2 regions of the Paractinoplanes hotanensis genome follow, and region 1 is predicted to be linked to the other one. Evidence: riboswitches for the same ligand, from Rfam matches in the RefSeq annotation. Region 1 holds a riboswitch; the other holds the start of a gene.
What was found. A riboswitch is a leader RNA that binds a small molecule or an ion and turns the genes downstream of it on or off. The one in region 1 is predicted to bind ZMP and ZTP.

Region 1 (14,236 bases):
TCATCTTCGACTGGGCCAGGAAGTACGCCCGCAGCAGCTGCGCCTTGCCGACCGTGTCCGGCCCGTAGCGGATCTCGGCGACGCCCTTGAGCTTGGACTTGCTCTCAGCCGGCTTCTGGGTGGTGAAGCGCCTGTTCTTGAACTCGTTCGTGACGCTGTCGGCCAGCCCGGGGTTATCCGTGCCGTTCAGCACCTTGACGGTGACCTCGGCGGGATCATCGGGCAGGGTCACATCGGCGAGGGGCGCTCCGGCCGGACAGCCCTCACCGGCGGCCGGGCCGCCCTGGGTGTCCCGGACCAGCGCGACGATGACGAACACCACCGCGGCCACGGCAAGCACGCCGACGACGACGAGCGCTCGTACGCGCGCAAAGCTCATGGGGTTGGCTCCAGTGATTCTTGGAAGGTGCAGCTGGGGGTCTGAGGCCCGCCCGGGGAAGGGGTGGGACCTGTCGAGAGGTTAGCGTCTGTGCGCCAGGCACGCGGAAACAGGGAATACTTCCGGCGCGCCGACGATGATCCAGAGGCTGCTACCCCTACTTTGATGTCGCCTCGGTCACATCGGGAACAATGGGCCGCCCGTGCGCGTACATCACTGCCGCGACAGCGGTAGTGTTCCCCGCTCACCGGGGGTGTTCGGCGTGTCAGGGGCAGTGTCGGAAGCAGTGTCGGAAATCGTCCGGCGGAACCGGGAACCGAAACAACGTCGCTGGCGTTACTAACGCCAAGTGACACATCGATACAGGAGAGTGAAGACCGATGGCCACCGACTACGACGCTCCGCGTCGCGATGAGGTCGACCTCGGCGAGGACAGCCTCGAGGAGCTCAAGGCCCGCCGCGCCGACTCGCAGTCGGGTTCAGTGGATGTCGACGAGGTCGAGGTGGCGGAGAGCTTCGAGCTTCCCGGCGCTGACCTGGCCGACGAAGAGCTCACCGTCAAGGTGCTGCCGATGCAGACCGACGAGTTCCGCTGTGCTCGCTGCTTCCTCGTTCATCACCGCAGCCAGCTGGCCGCGGAGCGGAACGGGGAGCTGATCTGCCGCGAGTGCGCCTGACCAGGCCACTCGCGCAGTGCACCACAACCCGGCCGCGGTTCGCGGTCGGGCGTCAGGCCGTCGCCGGGTTTGACCCGGGGTCGACACGGGGCATCACCATGGAGGCATGAGCCCCGGGACCGACGACGGGAGGACAACGATGAGCGGAACCGACCACACCGCCGAGACGAGCGATTCGCGGGCCCTGGAGCAGACGACTGCCAAGAACCAGGAGCTGGCCGCGGTCGACGCCGAGCTCGGGGCGACCGTCGCCGCTCTCACCGCCGACGACCTGGAACCGGCCGGTCGGCGGCAACTCCTCGGCCGGCTCGTGGGGGACATCCGCCGGCGGGGGCTCGGTCAGTTGTTCAAGCCCACGGCGGCGATGCGCTGGATGGGGGACGTCGTCGCCGACGTCGCACCGCATGTGCCCGTCCGCGACGTCGAGACACTGCGACGCCACTTCCCCGGCCTGGGCGACGACGATCTGGCCGACCGCCTGATCCGCAACGCGGCCCGTTCGACGGCCGGCGTCGGTGCGGCCGGGGGCGGCGTCGCCGCGGTCGAATGGGTCGCGCCGCCGACCCTGCTCACCGCACCGGTGCTGCTCGCGGCCGAGACAGTCGCCGTGGTGGCGATCGAGCTCAAGCTCGTCGGCGAGCTGCACGAGATCTACGGCCAGCCGATCCGGGGCGGGCTCGGCCAGCGGGCCGGCGCGCTCATCCAGGCCTGGTCGCAGCAGCGCGGGGTCAATCCGCTGGTGCCCGGCGTGGGGGTGGCATCGGTGCTCGGCACGGCCGCGCGCAAGGAGCTGCAGAGCACCCTGCTGAAGCGGTTCGGCCGCAACCTGACCACCCTGGGCCCGTTGCTGACGGGTGCGGCGGTGGCCGGCTATCTGAACCGGCGGGCCACCCGGAACCTGGGCGAACACATCATGAAAGACCTGCGGAAGAGCCGTCGGAAGGTCATCGACGGCTGAGCAGCGCCGTGGCCAGCTCGACCGGGTGGCGGGTGCTGACGATCCAGTACGGCGTGGGGTCGCCGGGGTCGTTGAGCAGCACCTGGACGGCCGGGCCGATCCACGGGCGCTGCACCACGAACGCGAGCGGGTGGGCGCCCACGCCCAGCGCCTCGCGCTTGCCCTCGGCGTCGAGCGCCACCACGTCCTGAACGAACTCGAGCGGCAGCCGGGCGTCGTCGACCTGGAACTCGTCGTCGGTCACGGCGACCCGGATGCGACTGGTCCAGATCATGCCGGCCACGGCCAGCGGCACCAGGACGGCGAAGGGCGCCCAGGCGGGCATGTCGGGGAAGCCGAGCAGCACCTCGACCGCGAGGATCGCCACGACCAGCAGCATGACCGGCCAGATCCACCAGGTCAGGTGCAGCCGCTCGGCGTAAACGGGGGCCGCGGTGGTGCGCGTGGAGGACTCCGGTGTCACCCTGGAAGGGTACGGCGCGCCTCCGCGACGGGGCACGGCAGGATGGCAGGGTGAGTGCCGCCCGCCGCCGCACCAGTGAGGAATCTGTGCCTTGACCGATGTAGTGATCCCGATCCGCCTCCTCGAGAAGGACCTGCCGCTGCCGGCGTACGCGCACCCGGGCGACGCCGGGGCCGACCTGGTTGCCGCCGAGGATGTCGAACTGGCGCCCGGGCAGCGTGCCAAGGTGCGGACGGGCATCGCGGTCGCTATCCCGCAGGGGTATGTCGGCCTGGTGCATCCCCGCTCCGGTCTGGCCGCCCGCCTGGGCGTCACGGTGCTCAACGCGCCGGGTACGGTCGACGCCGGTTACCGCGGCGAGATTCTGGTGATCCTGGTGAACCACGACCCGGCCGGCACGGTCAAGATCTCCCGCGGCGACCGCATCGCCCAGTTGGTCGTCCAGCGGGTCGAGCGGGCGTCGTTCCACGTGGTCGAGGAGCTCGACGACACCTCCCGCGGCGCCGGTGGCCACGGGTCGACGGGCGGGCACAGTGCGTTGCCCACCCGACAGGCATGAGATGGAAGGTCAGTAGAGATGTTCTCCCGTAAGCGCGGCGGCCCCAAGCACGTACGTGCGACCGACGCGGCGCCCTCCGAGGCGCTCAAGCAGAGCCTGGCCGCGGGCGACGAGCCCCCACCGCCCGACCACGGCCCGTGGGACGCGAGCTACGCCCCCGACGACGTGCAGCGGCTCGACCTGGGCAGCCTGCAGATCCCGGCCGTCGACGGCGTCGAGGTGCGGGTGCAGGCCAACCCGGACGGTGCGGTCGAGCAGATCGTGCTGGTCGACGGCGAGAGCGCGCTCCAGCTCGGGGTCTTCGCGGCGCCGCGCTCCGAAGGCATCTGGAACGAGGTGCGGGCCGAGATCGCCGGGGCGATGACCTCCGACGGTGTGGCGCCCCGCGAGATCGACGGGCCGTACGGCGTCGAGCTGGCCGCCCGGGTGAACACCCCGGAGGGACCGGCCGACGTGCGCTTCGTGGGCGTCGACGGGCCGCGCTGGATGGTCCGCGCGCTCTACCAGGGCGCGGCCGCGGCCGATCCGTCCCGTGAGGGCCGGCTGGGCGAGGTTCTAGCCGGTCTGGTGGTCGTCCGCGACAACGAGGCCCGCCCGGTGCGCGAGGCGCTGCCGCTGCAGCTGCCCAAGGAGATGACCGAGCAGGCCCAGCAGGAACAGGCTGAGCAGGAGCAGGGCCCGGCAACGAACGGCAGCCGGCCCGCCTAGCGGCTCGTGACAGTGGTCACCCAGGGCGTACCTTGTAAGGGCGGCACGGCGTTGGTCCGTGCCGTTCATCCCGTGTGGGGCGAGGAGAGGTCATGACCACCGACGAGCGCACCGGCCTGCGCCGGTTCTTCGACCGGTTGACCGCCACCGATTCCGAGCTCGACGCGCGGGATCTTCAGCGCGAGGTGGCCAAGTGCGGCGCGATGCCGGCCGGCCAGTGCTCCCGCGGTCAGGTCGTCTCGGTGAACGGGCGGTTGCGTACGGTGGCATACACCCCCCGTACCAACCTCCCGACGCTCGAGGCCGACCTCTGGGACGGCAGCGACGTCGTGACCCTGATCTTCCTGGGCCGCCGGTCGATCGCCGGCATCGAGCCCGGCCGACAGCTCACCGCGCGCGGCCGCATCGCGATCAGGGACGACCGTAAGGTCATCTACAACCCGTACTACGAGCTGGAGGCGCCCCGGTGACACCCGGCAGCGAGCCGCGTCACGCCGCGCACGAAACCGTGGAGGAACGGCTCGCCGAGGAGGTCGTCGAGGATCTCGACCTTCATCCGGTGCCGGAGCCCGCGAAGAAGGACGACGGGGAGGAGCCCTTCCCCTCGATGTCGGAGCAGATCTCGGAGCAGCTCGGCGGGGTCCGCGGGCTGATCGAGTCGAGCCTTCCGGTGCTCACCTTCGTGATGCTCAACGTGATCCTCGGCGACACCGTGGTCGGGCTCGAGAAGCGTACGGCGCTCTACTGGGCGATCGGCGGCGCGGTCTTCACGGCGCTGGCCATCGGCGCCTTCCGGCTGGCCCGCAAGCAGCCCGTACGCCATGCGGTGAACGGTCTCTTCGGCATCGCGATCGGCGCCTTCCTGGCTTGGCGCACGGGCAACGCCGAGGACTTCTACCTCCCCGGCATCCTGCTCACGTTCGCGCAGGCGGCGGCGCTGCTGATCAGCGTGATGGTCCGCAAGCCGATCATCGGCTACGTCTGGGGCATCATGGCCAACAAGGGCCAGCAGGACTGGTTCGGCAACGCCCGCCTGTTCAAGACGTTCCAGTGGCTCACCCTGGTCTGGGTGGTCTCGCTCAGCCTGCGCGCGGGCATCCAGTTCGTGCTGTGGCAGATGGGCGAGGCGAACGCGCTCGGCATCGTGCGCATCCTGATCAGCTGGCCGATCTACGCCGCCACGTTCGCCTTCACCGCGTGGGCCATCCACCGCGTGACCAGCGAGCAGAAGGCAGCTGAGACCACCGCCTAACCGAGTTCGCGACCCTCGCTGCCGAGCACGACGGCGCGGATCTGGTCCTCCACCTCGGCCGTGCAGACGAAGATCAGCTCGTCCCCGGCCTCGAGCGTGTCGTCGGCCGTGGGCACCATGACCCGCTTGCCGCGCAGGATCGCCACCAGCGCCGAGTCGCGGGGGAGCGGCACGTCGCGGACGGGCTGACCCTCGTACGGCGCGTTCCGGGGCAGGGTGATCTCGACCAGGTTGGCCTCGCCCTGGCGGAAGGTCATCAGGCGGACGAGGTCGCCGACGGTGACCGCCTCCTCGACCAGGGCGGCCATCAGGCGCGGCTTGCTGACCGAGACGTCGACGCCCCACTGCTCGGTGAACAGCCACTCGTTCTCGGCCCGGTTGACCCGGGCCACCACGCGCGGCACGGCGAACTCGGTCTTGGCCAGCAGCGAGACGACGAGGTTGGCCTTGTCGTCGCCGGTGGCCGCCACCACGACGTCGCAACCGGCCACGTCGGCCTCCTCGAGGCTGCTCAGCTCGCACGCGTCGGCCAGCACCCAGTCGGCCTCGGGCACCCGCTCGGGCCGCAGCTGGCGGGGCTGCCGCTCGATGAGCATGACCTGATGGCCGTTGCCGATCAGCTCCTGCGCGATCGAGCGGCCGACGTTGCCGGCTCCGGCGATGGCGATCCGCATGGTCACAGCCCCTCCCTGGTCGCGCCGGAGGCGACGTCGAGCACGGCGCCCACCGTCTCGTCGGTGACCAGCATGAACACCTGGTCGCCGTCCTGCAGCACGGTGGACGGGGTGCCCAGGGTGCCCATGCCGAACCGCATCAGATAGGCCACCCGCGCGCCGGAGAGCTCCTCGAGCGACTTGAGCGTGCGGCCGACCCAGTCGCGGTGCAGCGGCGCCTCGACGATCGAGACCACGCTGGTTGGGTCGCGGAACACCTCGACCATGCCCTCGGGGACCAGGTGGCGCACCATCCGGTCGGCCGCCCAGCGGATCGTGGCCACGGTGGGGATGCCCAGGCGCTCGTACACCTGGGCCCGTTTCTGGTCGTAGATGCGGGCCACGACCCGGGAGACGCCGAACGTCTCGCGGGCCAGCCGAGCGGAGATGATGTTGGAGTTGTCGCCGCTGGAGACGGCCGCGAACGCGTCGGCCCGCTCGACGCCGGCCGCCCGTAGCACGTCGCGGTCGAAGCCGACCCCGGTCACCGTGGCGCCGCCGAAGTGGGAGCCCAGACGGCGGAAGGCGTCCGGATTCTGGTCGATGACGGCGACCGAATGGCCCCGTTCCTCGAGGTTGTGAGCGAGCGTCGAACCGAGCCGCCCGCACCCCATGATCACCACGTGCACGTGTCGTGCCCTCCCCGGATCGTGCTCCTGGGTGAGAGATTGCCATGCGCCCGCCAGAGCCGGTGGCCGGGGCGGGGTACAGGGCTCGAGGTGCGGCCGTACGCTTTGCACTCGTGGCCAGTCCGACCTCCCTCGCGAAGCGGCTGCTGCTCGGCCGGCCGTTCCGTTCCGACCGGCTGCAGCACACTTTGCTGCCCAAGCGCATCGCCCTGCCCGTCTTCGCCAGCGACGCCCTCTCGAGCGTGGCCTACGCGCCCGACGAGATCCTGCTGACGCTGTCGATCGCCGGGGCCGGGGCCTTCTACATCTCACCCTGGATCACCCTGGCCGTCGCGGTCGTGATGGTCACCGTGGTCGCCAGCTACCGCCAGAACGTTCATGCCTATCCCTCGGGCGGCGGCGACTACGAGGTCGCCACGGTCAACCTGGGCCCGCGGGCCGGGCTTGGTGTGGGTAGCGCGTTGCTGGTCGACTACATCCTGACCGTGGCCGTGTCGACCACAGCCGGCGTGACCAACCTGGGCTCGGTCGTGCCGTTCGTCGCCGAGCACAAGGTGGCCTTCGCGGTCGGCGCGATCACCCTGCTCACCGCGCTCAACCTGCGGGGGCTGCGCGAGTCGGGGACGGCGTTCGCGGTGCCGACGTACGCCTTCATCGTCGTGATCCTCGGCATGATCCTCACCGGTCTGTTCCGGATCTACGTGCTCGGCGACGACCTCCGGGCGCCCAGCGCGGGCCTGGTCATCGCGGCCGAGGAGGACCACCTCACCAGCTTCGGTTTCGCCTATCTACTGCTCCGCACGTTCTCGTCCGGCTGTGCGGCGCTCACCGGCGTCGAGGCGATCTCGAACGGCGTGCCCGCGTTCAAGCCGCCCAAGAGCCGGAACGCCGCGACCACGCTGATGCTGCTGGGCGGCCTCTCGATCGTCATGCTGTTCGGCATCGTGCTGCTGGCGCGGGCCACCCACCTGCAGTACGTCGAGGATCCGACCCTGCAGATCGTGTCCGGCCCGGCGAACTACGTGCAGCATCCGGTCACCGCCCAGCTCGGCGAGACGATCTTCGGGTCGGGGTCGGTCCTGCTCTACGTGGTCGGCGCGGTCACCGCCCTGATCCTCTTCCTGGCCGCCAACACCGCCTTCAACGGCTTCCCGGTGCTCGGCTCGATCCTCGCCCAGGACCGCTACCTGCCCCGCCAGCTGCACACCCGCGGCGACCGGCTGGCCTTCAGCAACGGCATCATCTTCCTGGCCATCGCGGCGATGATCCTGGTGGTGGCGTTCCAGGCCGAGACGACCCGGCTGATCCAGCTCTACATCGTGGGCGTCTTCGTGTCGTTCACGCTGTCGCAGGGCGGCATGATCCGGCACTGGAACCGGTTGCTGCGCACCCAGCGCGACCCGGAGAAGCGGCGCCGGATGGTGCGGTCGCGGGCCATCAACACGTTCGGCATGGGCCTCACCGGCACCGTGCTGATCATCGTGCTGGTCACGAAGTTCCTGCTCGGGGCGTGGATCGCGATCGCCGCCATGGTGGCCATCTACGGGCTCATGGTGGCCATCCGCAAGCACTACACGAGGGTGGCGCGCGAGCTGGAACCGACCGAGGAGCGGCCCGTGCTGCCCTCCCGCAACCACGCGGTCGTGCTGGTCAGCAAGGTGCACATGCCCACCCTGCGTGCGGTGGCGTACGCGCAGGCGACCCGGCCCGACACGCTCACCGCGGTCACCGTGAACGTGGACGACAAGGACACCCGGACGATCCAGGAGGAGTGGGAGCGCCGCCAGATCCCGGTGGCGCTCGCCGTGGTCGACTCGCCGTACCGGGAGATCACCGGCCCGATCATCGACTTCGTCAAGGGCGTGCGCCGCGGCTCCCCCCGCGACGTGGTCACGGTCTTCGTGCCGGAATACGTGGTCGGCCGCTGGTGGGAGAACCTGCTGCACAACCAGAGCGCCCTGCGCATCAAGGCCCGGTTGCTGTTCGAGCCGGGCGTGATGGTCACCAGCGTGCCCTGGCAGCTGCGCTCCAGCCAGGACAGGGACCTCGACCGTTTCGACCAGAGCCTGACCCGGGTGCCGGCCCGCGGGCCCCGCGTGCGGGCCGCCGAGCCCCCGGCCGACCAGGAGACGGAGTCGCGCTCGTGAATTCACTGGAAGAGGGTGAACGCGTCGAGCTCACCGTCGGCGCTCCCGCCCACGGCGGGCATTGCGTCGCGCGGGTGGGCGGCGAGCACGGCCAGGTGGTGTTCGTGCGGCACGCGCTGCCCGGCGAGCGGGTCACCGCCGAGATCACCGAGCTGCACAAGGGCTTCCTGCGGGCCGACGCGGTCGAGATCCACGAGGCCTCGGCCGATCGGGTCGAGCCGCCCTGCCCGTACGCCCGCCCGGGCGCCTGTGGCGGCTGCGACCTGCAACATGCCTCGGGCGAGGCGCAGCGGCGGTGGAAGGCGTCCGTCGTCGAGGAGCAACTGCGGCGGCTGGCCAAACTGCGCCGGGAGGTGCACGTCGAGGAGCTGCCGGGCGGGCTGCTGGGCTGGCGCAGCCGCGTGCGCTACGCGGTCGACGCGGCCGGCCGGGCCGGGCTGCTCAAGCATCGCTCGCACGAGGTGGTGGCCATCGACCGCTGCCGCATCGCGCATCCCGCGATCCAGAAGCTCGACCTGCTGCGGCGGGAATGGCCCGAGGCGGACGCGCTGGAGGCGGTGGCGACCACCGGTGGCGACGTGACCGTGCTCGCCCGCCCGACCGGCGCCGGGGGCCTGCTGCCGCCGGACGACCCGGCTGAGGGCACGACGCTGGGCGGCGGCGGGCGGCAGCTCGTCGAGGGCCCGGCCGAGGTGACCGAACGGGCCGTCGGGCGCGCCTGGCGGGTGCCGCCGGAGGGCTTCTGGCAGGTGCATCCGGCGGCGGCCGAGACGCTGGTGGCGGCGGTGGTCGAGATGCTGCGGCCGGCCGGGGGCGAGAGCATGTGGGACCTCTACGGTGGGGCCGGGCTGTTCGCGGCGGCTGTCGCCGGGCACACCCACGGCCGTACGACGGTGGTCGAGTCCTCCTCGGCCGGCGTGGCCTCGGCCCGGACGAATCTGGCCGACCTGCCGCACGCCGAGGTGGTGCAGGCGCGGGTCGACTCCGCGCTGCTGCGTCGCCGGGTGACCGGCCCGGTCGACCTCGTCGTGCTCGACCCGCCCCGGGCCGGCGCCGGGGCCAAGGTCGTGCGCGCGGTCGTGGCGGCAGCGCCCCGCGCGGTGGCCTACGTGGCCTGCGACCCGGCCTCGCTGGCGCGCGACATCAACACGTTCCAGGAGCTGGGCTGGCGCCTGACCGCGTTGCGGGCCTTCGACCTCTTCCCGATGACCCAGCATGTGGAGTGCGTCGCGCTGCTCGAGCGCTGAGCGCCTCTGCCAGATCGCGCGCGAGAAGGCGCAGGCCGGCCACCTGGGCGTGGCCGACGCGCGCTATGACCCGGACACCGGGAAGGTCACGCTGCTGTAGCGACCGCGCGCTCGGCGGCGGTGATCGCGTTGCGGAACAGCATCGCCACCGTCGTCGGGCCCACCCCGCCCACGCGCGGGGTGATGGCTCCGGCGACCTCGGCGCACTCCTCGGCCACATCGGGCAGCAGGCGCTTGCCCTCGTAGCGGACGCCGGCGCCGATCACCGTCGCGCCCGGGCGGACGTGCTCGGGCTGGATGATGCCGGGCACTCCCGCGGCAGCGATGAGGATCTCGGCCCGCTTGGCGTAGCGGGCCCAGTCCGGCACGCCGGTGTGCACCACGGTGACGGCGGCGTTGGCTGTCGGGCGCTTCTGGGCGAGCAGCATGGCCAGCGGCCGGCCCAGCGTGGCGCCCCGGCCGAGGATGACGACCTCGTGGCCGGCGACCGGGATCTCGTAGTGGGCCAGCAGCGCCTCGATGCCGGCCGGGGTGCAGGGCAGCGGACCGGGCAGGCCGACGGCCAGGCGTCCCATGTTGAGCGGGTGCATGCCGTCGACGTCCTTGTCGGGGTCGAGGGTCTGCAGCGCCGCGTCGTAGTCGAGGTGGGCCGGGATCGGGTATTGGATCAGCACCCCGTGCACACCCGGATCGGCGTTCAGCTCGGCGATCACGTCGAGCAACTGCTGCTGGGTGGTGTCGCCGGAGAGGTGCCGGTGCGGGGACTCGAAGCCCAGCTCGGCTGCCTGCCGCTGCTTGATGCGGATGTAGCCGGCGCTGGCGTCGTCGTCGCCCACGAGCACGGTGGCCAGGCTGGGCGTGACGCCCTGGGCCTTCAGCTTGGCAGCGCGCTCGGAGACATCGGCCAGGACCGCCTCGGCGACCGGAGCGCCGGGAAGTAGGCGTGCGGACATGCGACCCCCTTGTCGCACGGGGGCCCAGGCGGTCGACTCCCCGTGACAGGCTCCCCGATGGTCGATCCATCCCCGGTGCCGCCAGTCGCGTGCCCCAAGTCTGCCCGACGCCGCCCCAGTCTTTGATACCGGGTTGTTACTGTGCGGTAGATCACCGCAAGATCGCAGGTCGCGTCCATGTGTCGGTTGTGTGTAGGAGCTGGGGACGGCCCTTCGGACGGGATGCGTTGTCGCCCCACGCCGATAGACTTCGACCCCATGAGCGACGTCTCCGCCTCTGACGGCATCCTGGCCAGCATCACCTCTCCGGGTGACCTCAAGCGCCTCACCCCCGAGCAGCTGACCCTCCTGGCGGCGGAGATTCGCGATTTCCTGGTGGCCAAGGTGTCCCGCACCGGCGGCCACCTCGGCCCCAACCTCGGCGTGGTCGAGACCACCCTGGCCATTCACCGGGTCTTCGACTCGCCGCGCGACCGCGTGCTCTTCGACACCGGTCACCAGGCGTACGTCCACAAGATCGTCACCGGCCGGCAGGGCGGCTTCGACCTGCTGCGCCAGCGCGGCGGCCTGACCGGCTACCCGAGCCGGGCCGAGAGCGAGCACGACTTCATCGAGAACTCGCACGCCTCGACCGCCCTGTCCTACGCCGACGGCATGTCCAAGGCGTTCGCCCTGCGCGGCGAGGACAGGCACGTCGTGGCCGTGGTCGGCGACGGCGCGCTCACCGGCGGCATGTGCTGGGAGGCGCTCAACAACATCGCCGCGGCCAAGAACCGCCTGGTCATCGTCGTCAACGACAACGGCCGCTCGTACGCGCCGACGATCGGCGGCCTGGCCGACCACCTCTCCACGCTGCGCCTGAACCCGGGCTACGAGAAGGTTCTCGACCTGGTGAAGGACGCGCTGGGCTCGACCCCGGTCGTGGGCAAGCCGGTCTACGAGGTGCTGCACGCGGTCAAGCGCGGCATCAAGGACGCGGTCAGCCCGCAGCCCATGTTCGAGGACCTCGGCATCAAGTACATCGGCCCGGTCGACGGCCACGACCAGCAGGCCATGGAATCGGCGCTGCGCCGGGCCAAAGGCTTCGACGCGCCGGTCATCGTGCACTCGGTCACCCGCAAGGGCTACGGCTACCGGCCCGCCGAGCAGGACGAGGCCGACTGCCTGCACAGCCCGGGCAGCTTCGACGCCGAGACCGGCAAGCTGCTCGCCTCGGCCAAGCTGAAGTGGACCAACGTCTTCGCCGACGAGCTGGTCAAGATCGCCGACGAGCGGCCCGACGTGGTGGGCATCACCGCCGCCATGGCCGAGCCGACCGGCATCGCCGCGCTGGCCAAGAAGTACCCCGGACGGGCGTACGACGTCGGCATCGCCGAGCAGCACGCGGTGACCAGCGCGGCCGGCCTGGCCATGGGCGGCCTGCACCCGGTGGTCGCGGTCTACGCCACGTTCCTCAACCGGGCCTTCGACCAGGTGCTGCTCGACGTGGCGATGCACGAGCTGCCGGTCACCTTCGTGCTCGACCGGGCCGGCATCACCGGCCCCGACGGCCCCAGCCACTACGGCATCTGGGACATGAGCGTGTTCGGCGTCGTGCCCGGCCTGCGCATCGCGGCGCCTCGCGACGAGGCCACGCTGCGCGAGGAACTGCGCGAGGCGGTCGCCGTCGAGGACGGCCCGACGATTGTCCGCTTCCCGACCGGCGCCGTACCGGCCGCTCTGCCCGCGGTGCACCGCGTCGGCCAGGTCGACGTGCTGCGCGAAGACGAGACCAAGGACGTGCTTCTGGTCGCGGTCGGCTCGTTCGCCGGGCTGGGCCTCGAGGTGGCCGACCGCCTGGCTGGGCAGGGCTTCGGGGTCACCGTGGTCGACCCGCGCTGGGTCCGCCCGGTGCCGATCGAGCTGACCGGCCTGGCCGCCCAGCACCGTCTGGTCGTCACGCTGGAGGACGGCGTGCGGGCCGGCGGTGTGGGCGATGCGGTGGCCGGCGCCCTGCGCGACGCGGGCGTCGAGGTGCCGCTGCGCGACTTCGGCGTGCCCGCCGGGTGGCACCCGCACGGCACCCGGGGCGAGCTCCTGGCCGAACTCGGCCTCACCGCGCAGGACATCTCCCGCGACGTCACCGAGTGGGTGTCGAAGCTGGCCGACCAGCCGGAGCTTCAGCGTAAAGCATGATTTCCCGGCTCCGATAATTCGGTGATAGCCCCGCGAACCGGACCAGCGTGGGGCATCACCGTTATCTGCTCGTTACCTTTGGAACATGACGGTGCAGAGCAACACGGTGATCATCGATCTGGGTCTGGAACGCGGAGAACCCGATTCGTACGATTCGCCGCAACGCTCGGTGTTCCCGATCTGGTTCCCGGCCGCCGTCCTGGCCGCGCTCGTGCTGTTCACCGCGGGCGCCTCGACGGCGCCCGCCAAGGCGCCGCTCACCGAGGTGTTCAGCCTGCAGGTCGGGCCGGCCGACGCGTACGCGCTGACCGACGACGGCCGCCTGCTGGCCCAGACCTTCGGCATGCTCAGCGCCTACAACCTGAGCGACGGCGGGACGCAGTGGGAGGCCGGACAGACCGCCCCCGCCTTCCGGCTGCGGCTCGGCTCCGGGCTGATCCTGATGCGGCCGTGGACCATCGGCTCGCGCGACCCCGGCACCACCGCGATCTCGCTCGCCGACGGCAGCGAGCGGTGGAGCCGGTCGGGAACCGTGGTCACCCTGGCCGGTTCGCCGACCCTGCTCGCCGCCTCGCCCACCCGCAGCATGGGCGGGGCCGCCCGGCGGGTGCAGGGGCCGGTCGAGGCGATCGACCCGCTGACCGGGAGCACCCGCTGGACCGTCGACGTGCCGTCCAGCGCCGTGCTGATCGGGCTGCCCGGCCCGGGCGACTCCGGCACCCGCATGCTGCTGGTGCACGACGACCGCACGATGGCCGTGCACGACCTGGTCAGCGGCGAGCGGCTGGCCACCGCCGCGGTGCCGCCGGCCGACTACGACCCGAGCAACCCGGTGGTGGTCGACGGGACGATCCTGCTGCGGCACCCCGGCCGGCCGAACATGGAGTTCTCGGCGTACGACGGGGTGACCCTGCGCAACCTGTGGTCGCAACCGGCCGACGGCTACTACGAGATCGAGGCGTGCGGGGTGCTGGCCTGCCTCACCGGGCCGGACGGGATGCGCGCGATCGACCCGGCGACGGGAGACGTGCGCTGGACCAACCCGCAGTGGCGGGGCGTCCAGCAGTTCGGCAACCAGTTCGTCGCCTACGGGTCGGCCGAGAACACCCAGCCGCTCGGCCTGATCGATCCGGACACCGGGCAGCTCGAGGTCGACCTCACCGGCTGGCGCCCGATCTACGGTGCGGCCGGTTCCAGTGGTGTTCAGCACGAGGACCACCTGCTGGTCACCCGTTCGGAAGAGGTCGGAGGCCGTACCATGGTCGCCGTCGCCCAGCCGGGCGAGACGCAGCCACGGCTGCTGGGGCCGCTGCCGGCCGGCACGGGTGACTGCCAGGCCGCACCCGGGCGGCTGGTGTGCCGCTCGATGTACGGCC
Region 2 (14,236 bases), on a different contig from region 1:
CGTAGCCTGCCGCGGTGCCCCTGATCATCTCGGCAGTCCTGCTGGTCGTCGTGCTGACCTTCGCCGTCGTCCGGCCGCGGGGTCTGCCCGAGGCGGTCGCCGCCATGCCCGCGGCTGCTCTGGTGATCGCCCTCGGGCTCGTGTCGTGGCACGACGCCTGGGCCGAGTTTCGTGAGCTCGGCCCGACGGTCGGCTTCCTGGCCGCCGTACTCGTGCTGGCCCATCTCGCGGCCGAGCACGGCGTCTTCCGGTACGCCGGAACGATCGCGGCCCGCAAGGGCGGCGGCAACCCGCCCCGGCTGCTCGCCGCCGTCTTCGTGGTCGCCGCCCTCACCACCGCGTTCCTGAGCCTGGACGCGACCGTCGTGCTGCTCACCCCGGTGGTGCTGGCCACCGCGGCCCGCGTCGGCGCCCGGGCCCGTCCGCCCGCATACGCCGCCGCGCACCTGGCCAACTCCGCGTCGCTGCTGCTGCCCGTCTCGAACCTGACGAACCTGCTCGCGTTCGCGGCCAGCGGGCTCACCTTCCTCGGGTTCACCGGGCTGATGGCGCTGCCCTGGCTGGCCGTGATCGCCGTCGAGTACCTGGTGTTCCGCTGCTATTTCGCCGGTGATCTGCGGGCCCGCGAAGCGCCCCGCCCCCAGCCCGGCAACGGCCCCGCGCCCCGGTACGCGCTGATCGTGCTGGCCCTGACCCTGGCCGGCTTCGCCGTCGTGCAGCCCTTCGGCGTACACCCGGCCTGGGTTGCCGTGGCCGGTGCGGTCCTGCTGGCCGTGCCGCGGCGGGTGCCCGTCGGCACGCTGATCCGCGAGGCCAACCCGGCGTTCTGCGCGTTCGTGCTCGCCTTGGGGGTCGTGGTGCTCGCGGTGCAGCAGCACGGACTCGAGGACCTGATCCACGCGATCACCCCCGACCACGCCGACCTGCTGGGCCTGCTCGCGGTTGCCTTTCTGGCCGCCGCGCTGGCCAACCTGGTCAACAACCTGCCGGCGACGCTGGTGCTGCTGCCGGTGGTCGATTCGAGCCCGGCCCTGCTGCTGGCGATGCTGATCGGGGTGAACGTCGGCCCGAATCTGACCTACGTGGGTTCGCTGGCCACACTGCTGTGGCGGCGAATTCTGCACACTCACGACGCGGCGCCGGACGCGCGCGACTTCCTGCGGCTGGGAATGCTGACTGTGCCCCCGGCGCTGATCGCCGGTGTGCTCGCGCTGTGGCTGAGCCTCAAGGTGGGAAGCTAGGGGCGCACCCTCGCCGCCGCGCCGGTATCGGTCCGGGGAACGGCCGAGGTGATCCGGTGGGGGATTCGGCGGCGGGGTGCGTCCGACGAAGTCAGTCTTGTCGATGTAACTGTTACAGGCAAGTAAACGAGGTTACGGAACCGTTTACGCCCGGGGGAGCCCTGCCCGGGCCGCCGTCGCCGGAGGGCTAACCGCCCGTGGGCGTCGTCGTGGTGTCCACCTTGACCGTCAGGGCTACCGCGTATCCGTTCGCCACATCGCCGGTGACGGCGCCGAGCTGCAGGGCCCCCGAGTCGTCGCCGAACACGTTGTCGCTGTCGAGGCTCACCTGGGCCAGGGCGGTCACCGACGACTCGTACCCGGCGGTGGCGTAGACCGCCTCGGAGGTGTCCTCGGGCAACGCGACCTGCGAGGTGGCGATGGTCCTGGTCGCGTCCGTGATGTCGGCCTGGCTGGGGTAGACCTCGAAGTGGACGTGCGGCCAGCGCCCGGGGTAGCAGGCAGGGAAGATGCTGGTGAACGTCACCTTCCCCGAAGCGTCGGCGATCTGGACGCCGCGCAGGTAGTTCTCGTTCCGCACCGCCTCGGAGTACATCGAGTACTGCCCGGCCCGGTCGCAGTGCCACACGTAGACCGCGGCGCCGGCGAACGGCTTGTTGTCCTTCGCCAGGTCGAGGACGGTCAGCTCGAGCGTCATGGGTACGCCCTCAGCCGTCCCGCTCCCCGTGCCGAAGCTCGACCGGATGTCGCTGCGGACCACGCCGCTCTGCTCGAGCACATCCGGCCCGTTCGACCCGTTGCCCGGGTACGGACCGGCTGTCTCCTCCGGAATCTCCCCGGAAGCGGTCGAAGCTGCCGGCGCCGCCGTGTCGGAGGACGAGTTGCTGCTGCACGCCGCGAGACCGATCGCGGCCGCCCCGAGCCCGAAACCCCGCAGCAGCCGGCGGCGGCTCAGCAACGTGCCGAGGTCGAACCCGAGGCCCTGGTCGACGACCTCCTCGCCGGGCCGGGGCAGGCGCCGTCCCTCGTACGTAGGTCTCCGGTCCTGTGCCATCGGTTCGCTCCCGTCGTGTTGCCGCACGGTGTTCCGGTCACAGTAGGTCCGTTTCCTATGGGTCTTCTGTGACCGCGCTGTGACAGCTACGAGGGGCTGGTGTGGTGGGCGGCCTGGCTCAGGTCGATGTCCTCGATGAGCTCGCGGGCGGTCTCCTCGCTCAACTCGTGGTCGCGGACGGCCTTGCCGATCGCGAGCCGCTGAGCCTCGAAGCTCGCGTCGATGTCGGCGGCCGGCTGCGCGGCGGCCGTGGCGGCGACCTGGCGTCCCCGCTCACGCTCGGCCTCAGTCTCGGCCCGTTCGGCGGTCAGGTCGAACCTGAGCCGTCGGGCCAGCCAGCCCACCGTCGTGCCCTGCAGGAGCAGGGTCCCGAGGGTGACGAACAGGGCGATGGCCTGGATCGCGGTCCGGCCCGGGAACTCCTCGCCGGACGCCGTGTGTTCGGGGATCGAGGCGGCCGCGGCCAGGGTGAGGATGCCGCGCATGCCGGTCCAGCCGACCAGCAGCCGCTCCTTGCGGGTCGGCGCGGGCAGCGGGTCCTGGCCCCGCCGCTGCCGGTGGCGGTCGCGCATCGCCTGCAGGCGGGTGCGGTAACGGACGTCCCGCTCCGCCCGTTGCTCGACCTGCCGTTCCCGCACGGACCACCGGCCGAACAGCACCTCGACCCCGGCCAGCCGGATGACGACCGCCGCGACCAGCAGCACCCCGGCCGCCATCAGCGTGCGGCCCAGCCCGGGGTCGTCCGATTCGGCCAGTTCCGCCAGCACCCACTTCAACTGCAGGCCGATGTACGCGAAGACGAACGTCTCGAGCAGGAAGTCGATGACCGGCCAGACCTCCCCCTCCTGCAGGCGGGTCCGGTACGCGCCGGGGTACTGATGTTTCGGGTCGAGCGTCAGGTTGATGCTCAGCGAGAAGGCCGCCACGACCACCGCGAGGATTCCGGAGGCGTGCACCTGCTCGGCGGTCAGGAAGGCGGTGAACGGCACCAGCATCACCAGCGCCGTCTCCAGCGTCGGGTTGCCCAGCCGCTTGCGGATCCAGAGCGCGATCACGGCGTACAGCGCGCCGATGACGATGCCGATCGAGGCGTTCCGGAAGAACTCGCCGATCCCGCCCTGCCAGGTGGTGTGCTCGCCGTTGACGGCGGCCACCGCGATGCTGAACAGGGTGAGCGCGGTCGCGTCGTTGACCAGGCTCTCACCGGTGAGGATCGAGGTGGCCCGCTTCGGCAGCCCGATCTCGGCGCCGTGCGAGACCGTGGTGATCGTGTCCGGCGGCGCGAGCACGGAGCCCAGGACGAAGGCGGCGGTCAGCCCGAGCGTCGGCAGCAGCCACGACGACAGCAGGCCCAGCGCGCCGGCGGTGAGAACCACCAGCACGACGCCGAGCGTCCAGATCGAGCGCAGGTTGGCGCCGAAGTTCGAGAGCGACGCCCCGCGGGTCGCCGAATAGAGCAGCGGCGGGATGACGATCGCGAGGATCAGCTCGCTCTCGAGCTCGAGCCGCGGAACCCCGGGGATGAAGGACGCGCCCGCGGCCAGGACAACGATGATCATGCCTGGCTCGACGCCCCGCTTGCGAGCGAGCGCCGACACGGCGATGCCCACACCGATGATGAGCAGGATCTGCACGCCGTTCACGCCGCTTACCTTAGTGATCAACGGTTTCGGCCGGACGAACAAGACCGGTATGCTCGTCGGCGGGCCGTGACTGGCGCGTCAAGGTGGTCAACCATCGGGGAGCGGCCTCGTCTTGATGACGACACCTGCCGTGCGCCTGGGCCTCTGCATCGTGATAGGGAGGTCCCATGACTGTGTCTGACCGCGGCGGAAACCAGAATGTCACCCCGGCCGAAGGGCTGAACCCCGAGTCCGCCGCCTTCCGCTCCGCCCTCGAGGTGGTCCGGTCCGTCGAGCCCCGCATCGCCGACGCGATCGCCCAGGAGCTCACCGACCAGCGCGAGTCGCTCAAGCTGATCGCGAGTGAGAACTACGCCTCGCCGGCCGTGCTGCTGGCCATGGGCAACTGGCTCTCCGACAAGTACGCGGAGGGCACGATCGGCCGCCGCTTCTACGCCGGTTGCCAGAACGTCGACACCGTCGAGTCGATCGCCGTCGAGCACGCGAAGGCGCTGTTCGGCGCGCCCTACGCCTACGTGCAGCCGCACTCCGGCATCGACGCCAACCTGGTCGCGTACTGGGCGATCCTGGCCGACCGGGTCGAGGTTCCCTATCTCAAGAAGTTCGAGAAGCGCCAGGTCAACAACCTGAGCGACGCCGAGTGGGCCGAGCTGCGGCAGGCGTTCGGCAACCAGCGCATGCTCGGCATGTCGCTGGACGCGGGCGGCCACCTGACCCACGGCTTCCGGCCCAACATCTCGGGCAAGATGTTCGACCAGCGCAGCTACGGCGTCGACCCGGCCACCGGTCAGATCGACTACGCGGCCCTGCGCGAGACGGCCCGCGAGTTCAAGCCCCTGATCATCGTGGGCGGCTACTCGGCGTACCCCCGCAAGGTGAACTTCGCGACGCTGCGCGAGATCGCCGACGAGGTGGGCGCGACGTTCATGGTCGACATGGCGCACTTCGCCGGTCTGGTCGCGGGCAAGGTCTTCACCGGCGACTTCAACCCGATCGAGCACGCGCACATCGTCACCACGACCACCCACAAGAGCCTGCGGGGCCCGCGTGGTGGCGCCGTGTTCGCCCAGCCCGAGCTGGCCGACCAGGTCGACCGCGGCTGCCCGATGGTGCTCGGCGGCCCGCTGGGTCACGTCATGGCGGCCAAGGCGATCGCGTTCGCCGAGGCTCGTCGTCCCGAGTTCCAGACGTACGCCCAGCAGATCGTCACCAACAGCCAGGCGCTGGCCGAGGGCCTGGCCCGGCGCGGCGTGCGACTGGTGAGCGGCGGCACCGACAACCACCTGGTGCTGATCGACGTGCACCCGTTCGGCCTGACCGGCCGCCAGGCCGAGCAGGCGCTGCTCGACAGCGGCGTGGTCACCAACCGCAACGCGATCCCCAACGACCCGAACGGCGCCTGGTACACCTCCGGGATCCGCATCGGCACCCCCGCGCTCACCTCGCGCGGCCTGGGCGTGGCCGAGATGGACCAGATCGCCGACCTGATCCACACCGTCCTCACCAGCACCAAGCCGGCCCAGGACAGCAAGGCGAAGTTCCACCTCGACCCCGCGGTCTCGGACAACATCCACAAGCAGGCTCACGAGCTGCTGTCCGGCTTCCCGCTCTACCCGAGCGTCGATCTGGGCTGATCCTGAACACCAGAAAACCGATGTCGTGGCGGGGTGGTGGGTACAGACCGTAACTCCCGTCGAGGGCCCGGGCGGGGCGAGCAGGGCGCTGGCGCGCCCAGAACGCTCACCCCACCCGGGCGGCCTGCGTAAGTGGTCACGCCCCACGCCGAATGGGCTGGTGCAAGTCGGGTATGCGGGCGTTCGTGAGCGAACAACCAACCGACCAGCCTGTCGGCACCCTGGAAACCGTGCACACCTTCGACGACGGTCCCATGCCCACCGGCGTGAGCGTCTCCCGCACCGGGCGGATCTTCGTCAACTTCCCGAAGTGGGGCGACGAGGTCGCCTGCACCGTCGGCGAGATCAGGGACGGCAAGGTCGTGCCGTATCCCGATGTCGACTGGAACTCGCCTCGGGACGACGCCGATCCCGAAGCTCTCGTCTCCGTGCAGAGCATCGTCGTGGACCCCGCCGACCGGCTCTGGATTCTCGACACCGGCAGCCCGATGTTCCAGCCCACCCGGCACGGCGGCCCCAAGCTGGTGTGCGTCGATCTCGAGACCGACCAGGTCGTGCGGACCATCGTCTTCGATCAGGACGTCGCGCTGCCCACGACGTATCTGAACGATGTCCGCTTCGACCTGCGCCGCAACGCCGCCTTCATCACCGACTCGTCGGACCAGGGCCCGAACGGGCTCATCGTCGTCGACCTGCACACCGGTGAGGCTTGGCGCCGCCTGCACGATCACCCCTCCACCAAGGCGGTCGAGCCGGTCGGCATGCTGCCCATGGTCGAGGGCAAGCCCTTCTTCGAACGCCCGAAGGACGGCCCGCCCCAGCCGGTGAGGATGGGCTCCGACGGCATCGCCATCGCCGCCGACGGCTCACGCATCTATTACTGCGCGCTGGTCTCCCGCCGCTGGCACAGCGTCTCGGCGGAGGCCCTCTTCGACCGCGGCCTCAGCGACGCCGACGTATCGGCCACGGTCGTCGACGAGGGCGACAAGGGTGGCGCCTCGGACGGCCTGGAGACCGACGACCGGGGCCGCCTCTACCTCACCGACTGGGAGCACAACGCCGTCCTGCGCCGCCTGCCCGACGGAACGATGGAGACGCTGGCCCATGACCCTCGCCTGCTGTGGCCCGACACCATGTCGGTGGCCGACGGCTACCTCTATGTGACCGCGAACCAGCTGCACCGCCAGGCCAAATATCAGAACGACGAGGACCGCCGCCGATACCCGTACTCCCTGTTCCGCATCCCGATCGACGCCGGCCCGATCAACCTGCGCTGAAGCCGGCCCCGGTTACTGCTCCTCCCCAGCCCACCCGCCCGGGGGTCGCAGCGACTTTACAAAAACCGGGCTGGGCCAGTCGGCGTTATCCACAGGCGTATCCACAGGGGCTGGGGCGGTAGCCTCGGGCGCGATGCTGCCGTCGACTGTTCTTGCTGTGCTCGCCGAGCTCGCGCCGGCCGGGAGCGACCGCGTGCTCGATGTGGGGCGCGGCGGCCAGCCGATCGTGTGGCTGGAGGATGCGGAGCGCGCACCGCGCGGGAAAGACGTGGATCGGCTCGCGGCTATCGGGGCTCTGCACCGGGACGAACGGCCGCTGCGGCGGGGCTGGGGTTTCCTGGTCGGGCGGACCGAGATCGAGGGCAAGCAACGCAGGATCCGGGTGCCGCTGCTGAGTCAGCCGGTGCAACTCGATCGCGGGTTGCTCGGCTACCGGGTCGTGCCGGTCGGCGACGTCGAGATCACGCCGCTCATCGAGGACCGGAATCTCGCCGCCGCGCTGGAGGCCGCGCCCGGGGTGGCCGGGCCGGGCTGGCTGGCGGCGACCGGCAGCAAGGCCTGGCTGTGGTCGGCCGCCGAGGCGACCGGGCTTCCGGTGGACGCGGTGGCGAGCGACCGGCGGGCGCCGAACGACCGGATCGTCCTGGTGCCGGAGCCCGCCCTCTACGTGGTGCGGGACGTCTTCGGAGCCGGGCTGGCCGACAGCCTGCGCAGCTGGGCCGCACGCGATCTCACCGGCACCGCGTTCGCCGCGGTCTACGGCGGCGGACACGAAACGCGCCCGGATGAGCCCGAGCGGCATCGGTCGGGTGGCGGGCGTTCGGGCCGCGCGGACGAGCCCGGCGAGACTGAGCCGGTTCTCTCCCCGCTGCCGTTGAACGAGGCGCAGGCCGAGGTGGTGGCCCGGGTGCGCACCGACACGGTCACCGTGGTGTCGGGGCCGCCGGGTAACGGCAAGAGCCACACGGTGGTGGCGGCGGCGCTCGAAGTGGTGCATCGGGGCGGGTCGGTGCTGGTGGCGACGCAGTCACCGCATGCGGCCGAGGTGCTGGCGCGGCTGCTGGAACGCTATCCGGGGCCGGTTCCGGTGCTCTTCGGGGACGCGGCGCGGCGCGAGAGCCTGGCCGCCGAGCTGACGGCCGGCCTCGAGCAGGGCGCTACCGACGACGAGCTGCGAGCCGGCGCCGAGGCCGTGCGGCGGGCCCACGACGCCGTGAACGACATCCGCCGAGGGCTCGGGGAAGCGCTGGAGGTCGAATACCGGGCGGCCGAGCTGTCCGAGTGGCAACCCCGCCTGGCCGCGCTGGCCGGCGACGTGCCGGGCGCGTTCTCGGACGGCCTCGATCCGCGCGCGGTGGCCGACCGGCTGGCCCGCGGTGGGTTCCGCGAGTGGTGGACCCGGCGCCGCCTCGGCGTGCCCAAGGGCGTACCCCGGGAAAGGGTGACCGACGCGCTCGCCGCAGCCACTGCGCAGCGGGCCGCAGCCCGGCTGGCCGCGACCGGGGGCACCGACCTGGAGCCGCAGTGGCAGGCCCTGCACGACGCCGAGGAGAGGCTGGCCGCGGCCGTCGGCGAGGCCATGCGCCGGGCCGCCCGCAGCCGGAAACGGTGGGACCGGACTGCCCGGCGGGCGGCGGCCGGTCTCGCCGCCGCGTTGCGGGCCGGGCGCAACCGCCGTCGCGAACTGCTCGCCGGGCTGCCCGCCGAACCCTTGGTACGCGCTCTCCCGCTCTGGATCGGCACGGTGGCCGACGTCGAGGACCTGCTGCCGGCCGCGCCCGGCATGTTCGAGCTGGTCGTGCTCGACGAGGCGTCCCATGTGGACCAGGTGCGGGCCGCGCCGGTGCTGGCCCGGGCGCGACGGGCGCTGGTCGTGGGGGATCCGCGGCAGTTGCGGTTCGTGTCGTTCGTCAGCGATGTCGACGTCGCCGAGGTGCTCCGGCGGCACGGCGCGGACGAGCGGCTCGATGTGCGCCGGGTGAGCGCGTACGACCTGGCCGCGGGGGCCGCCCCGGCGACCTGGCTGGCCGAGCACCATCGCAGCGTGCCGCATCTGATCGGGTTCGCGGCCCGGCGCTTCTACGGCGACCGCCTCGACGTGCTCACCCGCACCCCGGCCAACGAGGGAGCGGACGCCATCGACATCGTCCGGGCGCCCGACGAACTGGCCGCGGTGCTGAAACTCGTCGAGCAGGAAGCGGCCGCCGGCACCCGGGGGATCGGGGTGATCTCGCCGTTCCGCCCGCAGGCCGACGCGATCGAGGCGGCGCTGGTCGAGGCGTATCCGGTGGAACGAATCGAGGAGCTCGGGCTGCGTACCGGCACCGTCCACGCGTTCCAGGGCAGCGAGGCCGACGTCGTGATCGTCTCGCTGGGCCTGCGGCCGGACGATCCGCCCGCCCGGCGTCGCTTCGTGGCCGACCCCAACCTGTTCAATGTCATGATCACCCGGGCCCGGCGGCGGCTCGCGGTGGTCACCGCCCTCGACGGCGCCGACGGTCTGATCGACGAGTTCTTCCGGTACGCCGCCGCGCCACCCGAGATCGCCGGTGGCAGCCGGCCGGACGATTGGCCGGCTGATCTCGCCACCGAGCTGAACCGTCTCGACATCGAGGCCAGACCCGCGTACGCCGTGGGCCGCTGGACGATCGACCTGTGCATCGGCCCGCCGGACAAGGCCGTCGGCGTCTTCTGCGGACCGCACCCGGACGGGCCGGAAGCGCACCTCGCCCGGCAACGCGCCCTGGCTCGGAAGGGCTGGCGGCTGCGGGACGGCTTCGCCACCCGCTGGTCCGGCGACCCACGCCGCGCGGCCCTCGAACTGGCCCGCGAGCTCTGAGGCCGGCGCAGCAGCTAAGTGCGCCGCGGCAGTTCGTGCAGCGTCACCTCGGTCAGCCGGCCCGCCTCGATCACGGCGGTCTGGTACGTGGCGAAGGGCTGCCGCCGCCGGTCGGTCGGTGAGCCGGGGTTGAGCAGGCGCAGCCCCGACGCGGCAGTCGTGTCCCACGGGATGTGGGAGTGTCCGAAGACGAGCAGGTCGACCGCGGGAAAGCGGGCCGCACAGCGCTCGGTGCGACCCGTGGACGCCCCGGTCTCGTGCACCACGGCCAGTCGCAGGCCGTCGAGGTCGGCGTACGCGATCTCGGGCAGCCGCGCCCGCAGCGCAGGCCCGTCGTTGTTGCCGTAGCACCCGATCAGTCTCTTCGCGCGCGCCTCGAAAGCGTCGAGGGCGGCCTCGTCGACCCAGTCGCCGGCGTGCACCACGACGTCGGCCGCGTCGATCGCGGCCCACAGCGGGGGCGGCAGATCGCGGGCGCGCTTGGGCAGGTGGGTGTCGCTCGTGAGGACCAGCCGCATCGTCCCAGGGTAGAAAGTCCGGGTCGGTAAGCGCTCTCCACGTCATGATCGGACCGAATTGGCGCTCATGCCGTTTTTGCTGATCCGCGCCGGAACCGGTTCCGAGATCTGTGTTATCGGGTCCGCCGCGGGGCGCCGGAGCCATCGCCGTACGGCATTGACCTGGATTTATGCCCGAACGAGGAGCGCATCGAGCCCAGCCTTTGTGACAAGCGCAAGACCGCCGAAGTTCCGGAACCGTGTTCATCTATGGACAGCTGATGAACACGTTCCCTAGCGTCGGTCCCGGGGGAGCGCTTTCCCTCGTGCAGAGGAGAGATCGGTCTTCCCTAGGGCGCAAGAAGTCCCCCTTGCGCATCCCCGCCCAAGGAGAAGCAATGACCATCCCCATCTCCTCCGCACCCGAGCGGAGACGCTCCCCCTGGCGCCTCGCCGCGATCAGCGGCCTGGTCGCCACCGTCGTCGCGGGTTACGCCGCGGCGACCGCGGTCGGCGCGAGTGCCGCCGAAACCCTGCTCTCGCAGGGCAAGCCGGCCACCGCGTCGTCCACGGAAGCGGCCGGCGCCTACGCGGCGGCCGAGGCCGTCGACGGCAACACCGGCACCCGCTGGTCGTCGGCGTTCAGCGACCCGCAGTGGCTGCAGGTCGACCTGGGCAGTTCGCAGCAGATCACCCGCGTCGAGCTCAACTGGGAGACCGCCGCGGCCAAGGCGTTCCAGATCCAGGTCTCGGACAACGCGAGTTCCTGGACCAACGTCTACTCCACCACCACGTCGGCCGGGGGCAACCAGAACCTCACGGTCAACGGCACCGGGCGGTACGTGCGTATGTACGGCACCCAGCGCACCACCGGCTACGGGTACTCGCTGTGGGAGTTCAAGGTCTACGGCGGCACGACGACCACACCCCCGACCACGCCGCCCCCGACCGGCGACCCGATCCCCGGCGGCGGCAGCCTCGGCGCGAACGTGGTGGTCTTCGACCCGTCGATGTCGAGCGCCAGTATTCAAGCCCGGGCCGACCAGATCTTCGCCCAGCAGGAGAGCGCGCAGTTCGGCACCGGCCGTTACGTGCTGGCCTTCCGGCCGGGCACCTACAACAACCTCAACATCCAGGTCGGCTTCTACACCTCGATCGTCGGCCTCGGGCAGAACCCGCAGGACGTACGGATCAACGGCGACATCACCGTCGACGCCGGCTGGTTCCAGGGCAACGCGACCCAGAACTTCTGGCGCAGCACCGAGAACGTGTCGGTCTACCCGGTGAACGGCACCAACCGCTGGGCCGTCTCGCAGGCCGCCCCGTTCCGCCGCATGGACATCCACGGCAACCTGAACCTGGCCCCCAACGGGTACGGGTGGGCGTCCGGCGGCTACATCTCGGACTCCCGGATCAGCGGCAGCGAGGGTCAGTACTCGCAGCAGCAGTGGTTCACCCGGGACAGCCAGATCGGGTCGAACACCAACGCGGTGTGGAATCAGACCTTCGTCGGCGTGCAGGGCGCTCCGGCGGCCAGCTACCCGACCCCGCCGTACACCGTCATCCCGCAGACCCCGGTGATCCGCGAGAAGCCGTACCTCTACCGGAGCGGCAGCGACTACGCGGTCTTCGTGCCCAACCTGCGCACCAACACGTCCGGCGCGACCTGGGTCAACGGCAACACCCCGGGCTCGTCGATCCCGCTCAGCCAGTTCTACGTGGCCAAGCCGGGCGACACCGCCGCGCGGATCAACCAGGCGCTCGCGCAGGGTCTGAACCTGATCTTCCAGCCCGGCATCTACCACATCAACCAGACCATCAACGTGACGCGGGCGAACACCGTGGTGCTCGGCCTCGGCTACGCGACGATCATCCCGGACAACGGCGTCACCGCGATGCAGGTGGCCGATGTGGACGGTGTGAAGGTGGCCGGCGTGCTCTTCGACGCGGGCACCACCAACTCGCCCAACCTGCTGGTCATGGGTCAGGCCGGGTCCTCGGCCAACCACGCCGCCAACCCGAGCACCGTCCAGGACGTGTTCTTCCGGATCGGCGGCTACGTCGCCGGCAAGGCCACCAACAGCCTGCTGGTCAACAGCAACAACGTGATCATCGACCACATCTGGGCCTGGCGGGCCGACCACGGCAACGCCGGCACCTATGGCTGGACGATCAACACGGCCGACAGCGGCCTGATCGTCAACGGCAACAACGTGACGGCGTACGGCCTGTTCGTTGAGCACTACCAGAAGACCGAAGTGCTCTGGAACGGCAACGGCGGCCGCACGTACTTCCTGCAGAACGAGCAGCCGTACGACCCGCCGTCGAACGCCGTGTGGCGCACCGACGGGGTGCTCGGCTACCCGGCCTACAAGGTGGCGGACAGCGTCCAGACCCACGAGGCGTGGGCGATGGGCAGCTACGCCGTCTTCCTGGACAACCCGGCCGTGCACTCGGCCAACGGCTTCCAGGCCCCCACCCACGGCGGCGTGAAATTCCACAACATCTTCACGATCTCCCTGGCCGCCGGCACGATCGACCACGTCGTCAACAACATCGGCGCCCCGGCCCAGGCCACCAATGTCGTGCCGTCCACAGTGACCAACTTCCCGTAACCGCCCGTCCCCCGGGGCCCGTCGCCGAGGAGGGAGCGTTCGGCTTGCCGGGTGCTCACTCACAGTTCGCCGGAGCCGCGGGGGATCAGGGTGGTCGGGATGCGGATCTCGCGGGGTGGGCCGTCGTAGCCGTCGATGCGTTCGAAGAGGGCCGTGGCGGCGGTGCGGCCCATGCGGGACGGGTCCTGGGCGACCACCGTGACCGGCGGGTCGAGCAGATCGGCCAGGGGGAAGTCGTCGAAGCCGATCAGGGCGACGGACCGTTCGCGGCCGAGGCGGCGTAGCGCGCGTATGGCGCCCGTTGTCACCATGCTCTGGGTGGTGAACAGGGCCGTGGGCGGGTCGGGCGCCCGCAGCATGGCGATGGCGGCCCGCTCGGCGGCGGTCGGATCGTGCAGATCGTGCACCGCGGGGCCGGGATGGCTGCCGAGTGCGCGCAGGTAGCCGCGGTGGCGTTCGCGAGCCGTCGACAGCAGCCGGCGTCCGCCCAGGTAGCCGATGCGGCGGTGGCCCTGGGCGACGAGATGGCGTACGGCGCCGGCCGCTCCGGAGACGTTGGTCGAGACCACCGAGTCGCCGGTGACGCCGGCCGGGATGCGGTCGACGAAGACCACGGGCATGCCGGTGTGCGCTTCGAGATGGCCCAGGTCGCCGCCGGTGGGGGCCAGGATCAGGCCGTCGGTCTGGCGCTCGGCGAACGCTGTGGCCAGCGCCTGCTCGCGTACGGGGTCCTGGTCGAGGCTGCCCGTCAGCACGTGGATCCCGCGGGCCCGCGCCTGATCTTCGACCGCGCGGTGCAGGGCGGCCGAGAAGGGATGGGAGACGTCGTCCAGCAGCACGCCGATCGTCCTCGTGCGACGGTCGTTGCGGCGGAGCATGCTGGCGCCCAGGTGAGGTCGGTAGTCGAGCGACTCGACCGCCGCACGCACCTTGGCGACCAGATCGGGCGCGACGGTGGCCTCGCCGTTGACCACCCGGGACACCGTCTTGAGGCTCACCCCGGCGGTGCGGGCGACGTCGTTCATGGTCGGTCGTTGAGGCGTCATGCATCCACCCCCATCGATGTTGATCACGGTCCGCAACATCTTGGAAACTCATTGTTGACACGGGGTGAAGGCGGGCGTCTACTGCCAGACAACGTTGTCTCTGACTTTCATCGTCTTTAGTCCTTTTCAGGGTGGAGGGCGGGGCGGTCGGACGGTAAATCGGTTTGGAGGAGGCATGCGCGATCCGACCATGTCTCGGGCCGGAAGGATGCTGGCCGCGGGCTGCGTGGTGACACTGCTGCTCGGCACGACCGCTGCCTGCAACAGAGGTACCGGCGAGGACGTCGTCGGTCTCATCACCAAGACCGACACCAACCCCTTCTTCGTCCAGATGAGAAAGGGCGCAGAGAGCGCGGCCGAGTCGCTGGGCGTCGAGCTGCAGAGCTTCGC

Region 2: it holds a riboswitch for ZMP and ZTP, as region 1 does, so the genes downstream of both, LXN57_RS38585 (glycine hydroxymethyltransferase) here and LXN57_RS39795 (bifunctional 5,10-methylenetetrahydrofolate dehydrogenase/5,10-methenyltetrahydrofolate cyclohydrolase) in region 1, are expected to answer to the same signal.

Annotation. Positions count from the first base shown of each region.
Region 1 is NZ_JAMQOL010000063.1:81,332-95,567, forward strand. It holds gene LXN57_RS39735 (LytR C-terminal domain-containing protein) at 1-379, opposite strand, end outside; gene LXN57_RS39740 (DUF4193 domain-containing protein) at 760-1,056, shown strand; gene LXN57_RS39745 (hypothetical protein) at 1,163-2,014, shown strand; gene LXN57_RS39750 (DUF3093 domain-containing protein) at 2,001-2,477, opposite strand; gene dut (dUTP diphosphatase) at 2,569-3,036, shown strand; gene LXN57_RS39760 (DUF3710 domain-containing protein) at 3,055-3,744, shown strand; gene LXN57_RS39765 (OB-fold nucleic acid binding domain-containing protein) at 3,837-4,214, shown strand; gene LXN57_RS39770 (DUF3159 domain-containing protein) at 4,211-4,996, shown strand; gene LXN57_RS39775 (potassium channel family protein) at 4,993-5,676, opposite strand; gene LXN57_RS39780 (potassium channel family protein) at 5,673-6,338, opposite strand; gene LXN57_RS39785 (APC family permease) at 6,452-8,485, shown strand; gene LXN57_RS39790 (class I SAM-dependent RNA methyltransferase) at 8,482-9,732, shown strand; gene LXN57_RS48075 (hypothetical protein) at 9,701-9,832, shown strand; gene LXN57_RS39795 (bifunctional 5,10-methylenetetrahydrofolate dehydrogenase/5,10-methenyltetrahydrofolate cyclohydrolase) at 9,819-10,685, opposite strand; ZMP/ZTP riboswitch at 10,701-10,784, opposite strand; gene dxs (1-deoxy-D-xylulose-5-phosphate synthase) at 10,944-12,860, shown strand; gene LXN57_RS39805 (outer membrane protein assembly factor BamB family protein) at 12,946-14,236, shown strand, end outside.
Region 2 is NZ_JAMQOL010000060.1:1,327-15,562, forward strand. It holds gene LXN57_RS38565 (STAS domain-containing protein) at 1-5, shown strand, start outside; gene LXN57_RS38570 (SLC13 family permease) at 15-1,241, shown strand; gene LXN57_RS38575 (intradiol ring-cleavage dioxygenase) at 1,429-2,295, opposite strand; gene LXN57_RS38580 (cation:proton antiporter) at 2,382-3,938, opposite strand; ZMP/ZTP riboswitch at 3,995-4,087, shown strand; gene LXN57_RS38585 (glycine hydroxymethyltransferase) at 4,106-5,572, shown strand; gene LXN57_RS38590 (L-dopachrome tautomerase-related protein) at 5,758-6,849, shown strand; gene LXN57_RS38595 (AAA domain-containing protein) at 6,983-9,688, shown strand; gene LXN57_RS38600 (metallophosphoesterase family protein) at 9,703-10,206, opposite strand; gene LXN57_RS38605 (discoidin domain-containing protein) at 10,584-12,800, shown strand; gene LXN57_RS38610 (LacI family DNA-binding transcriptional regulator) at 12,860-13,846, opposite strand; gene LXN57_RS38615 (sugar ABC transporter substrate-binding protein) at 14,022-14,236, shown strand, end outside.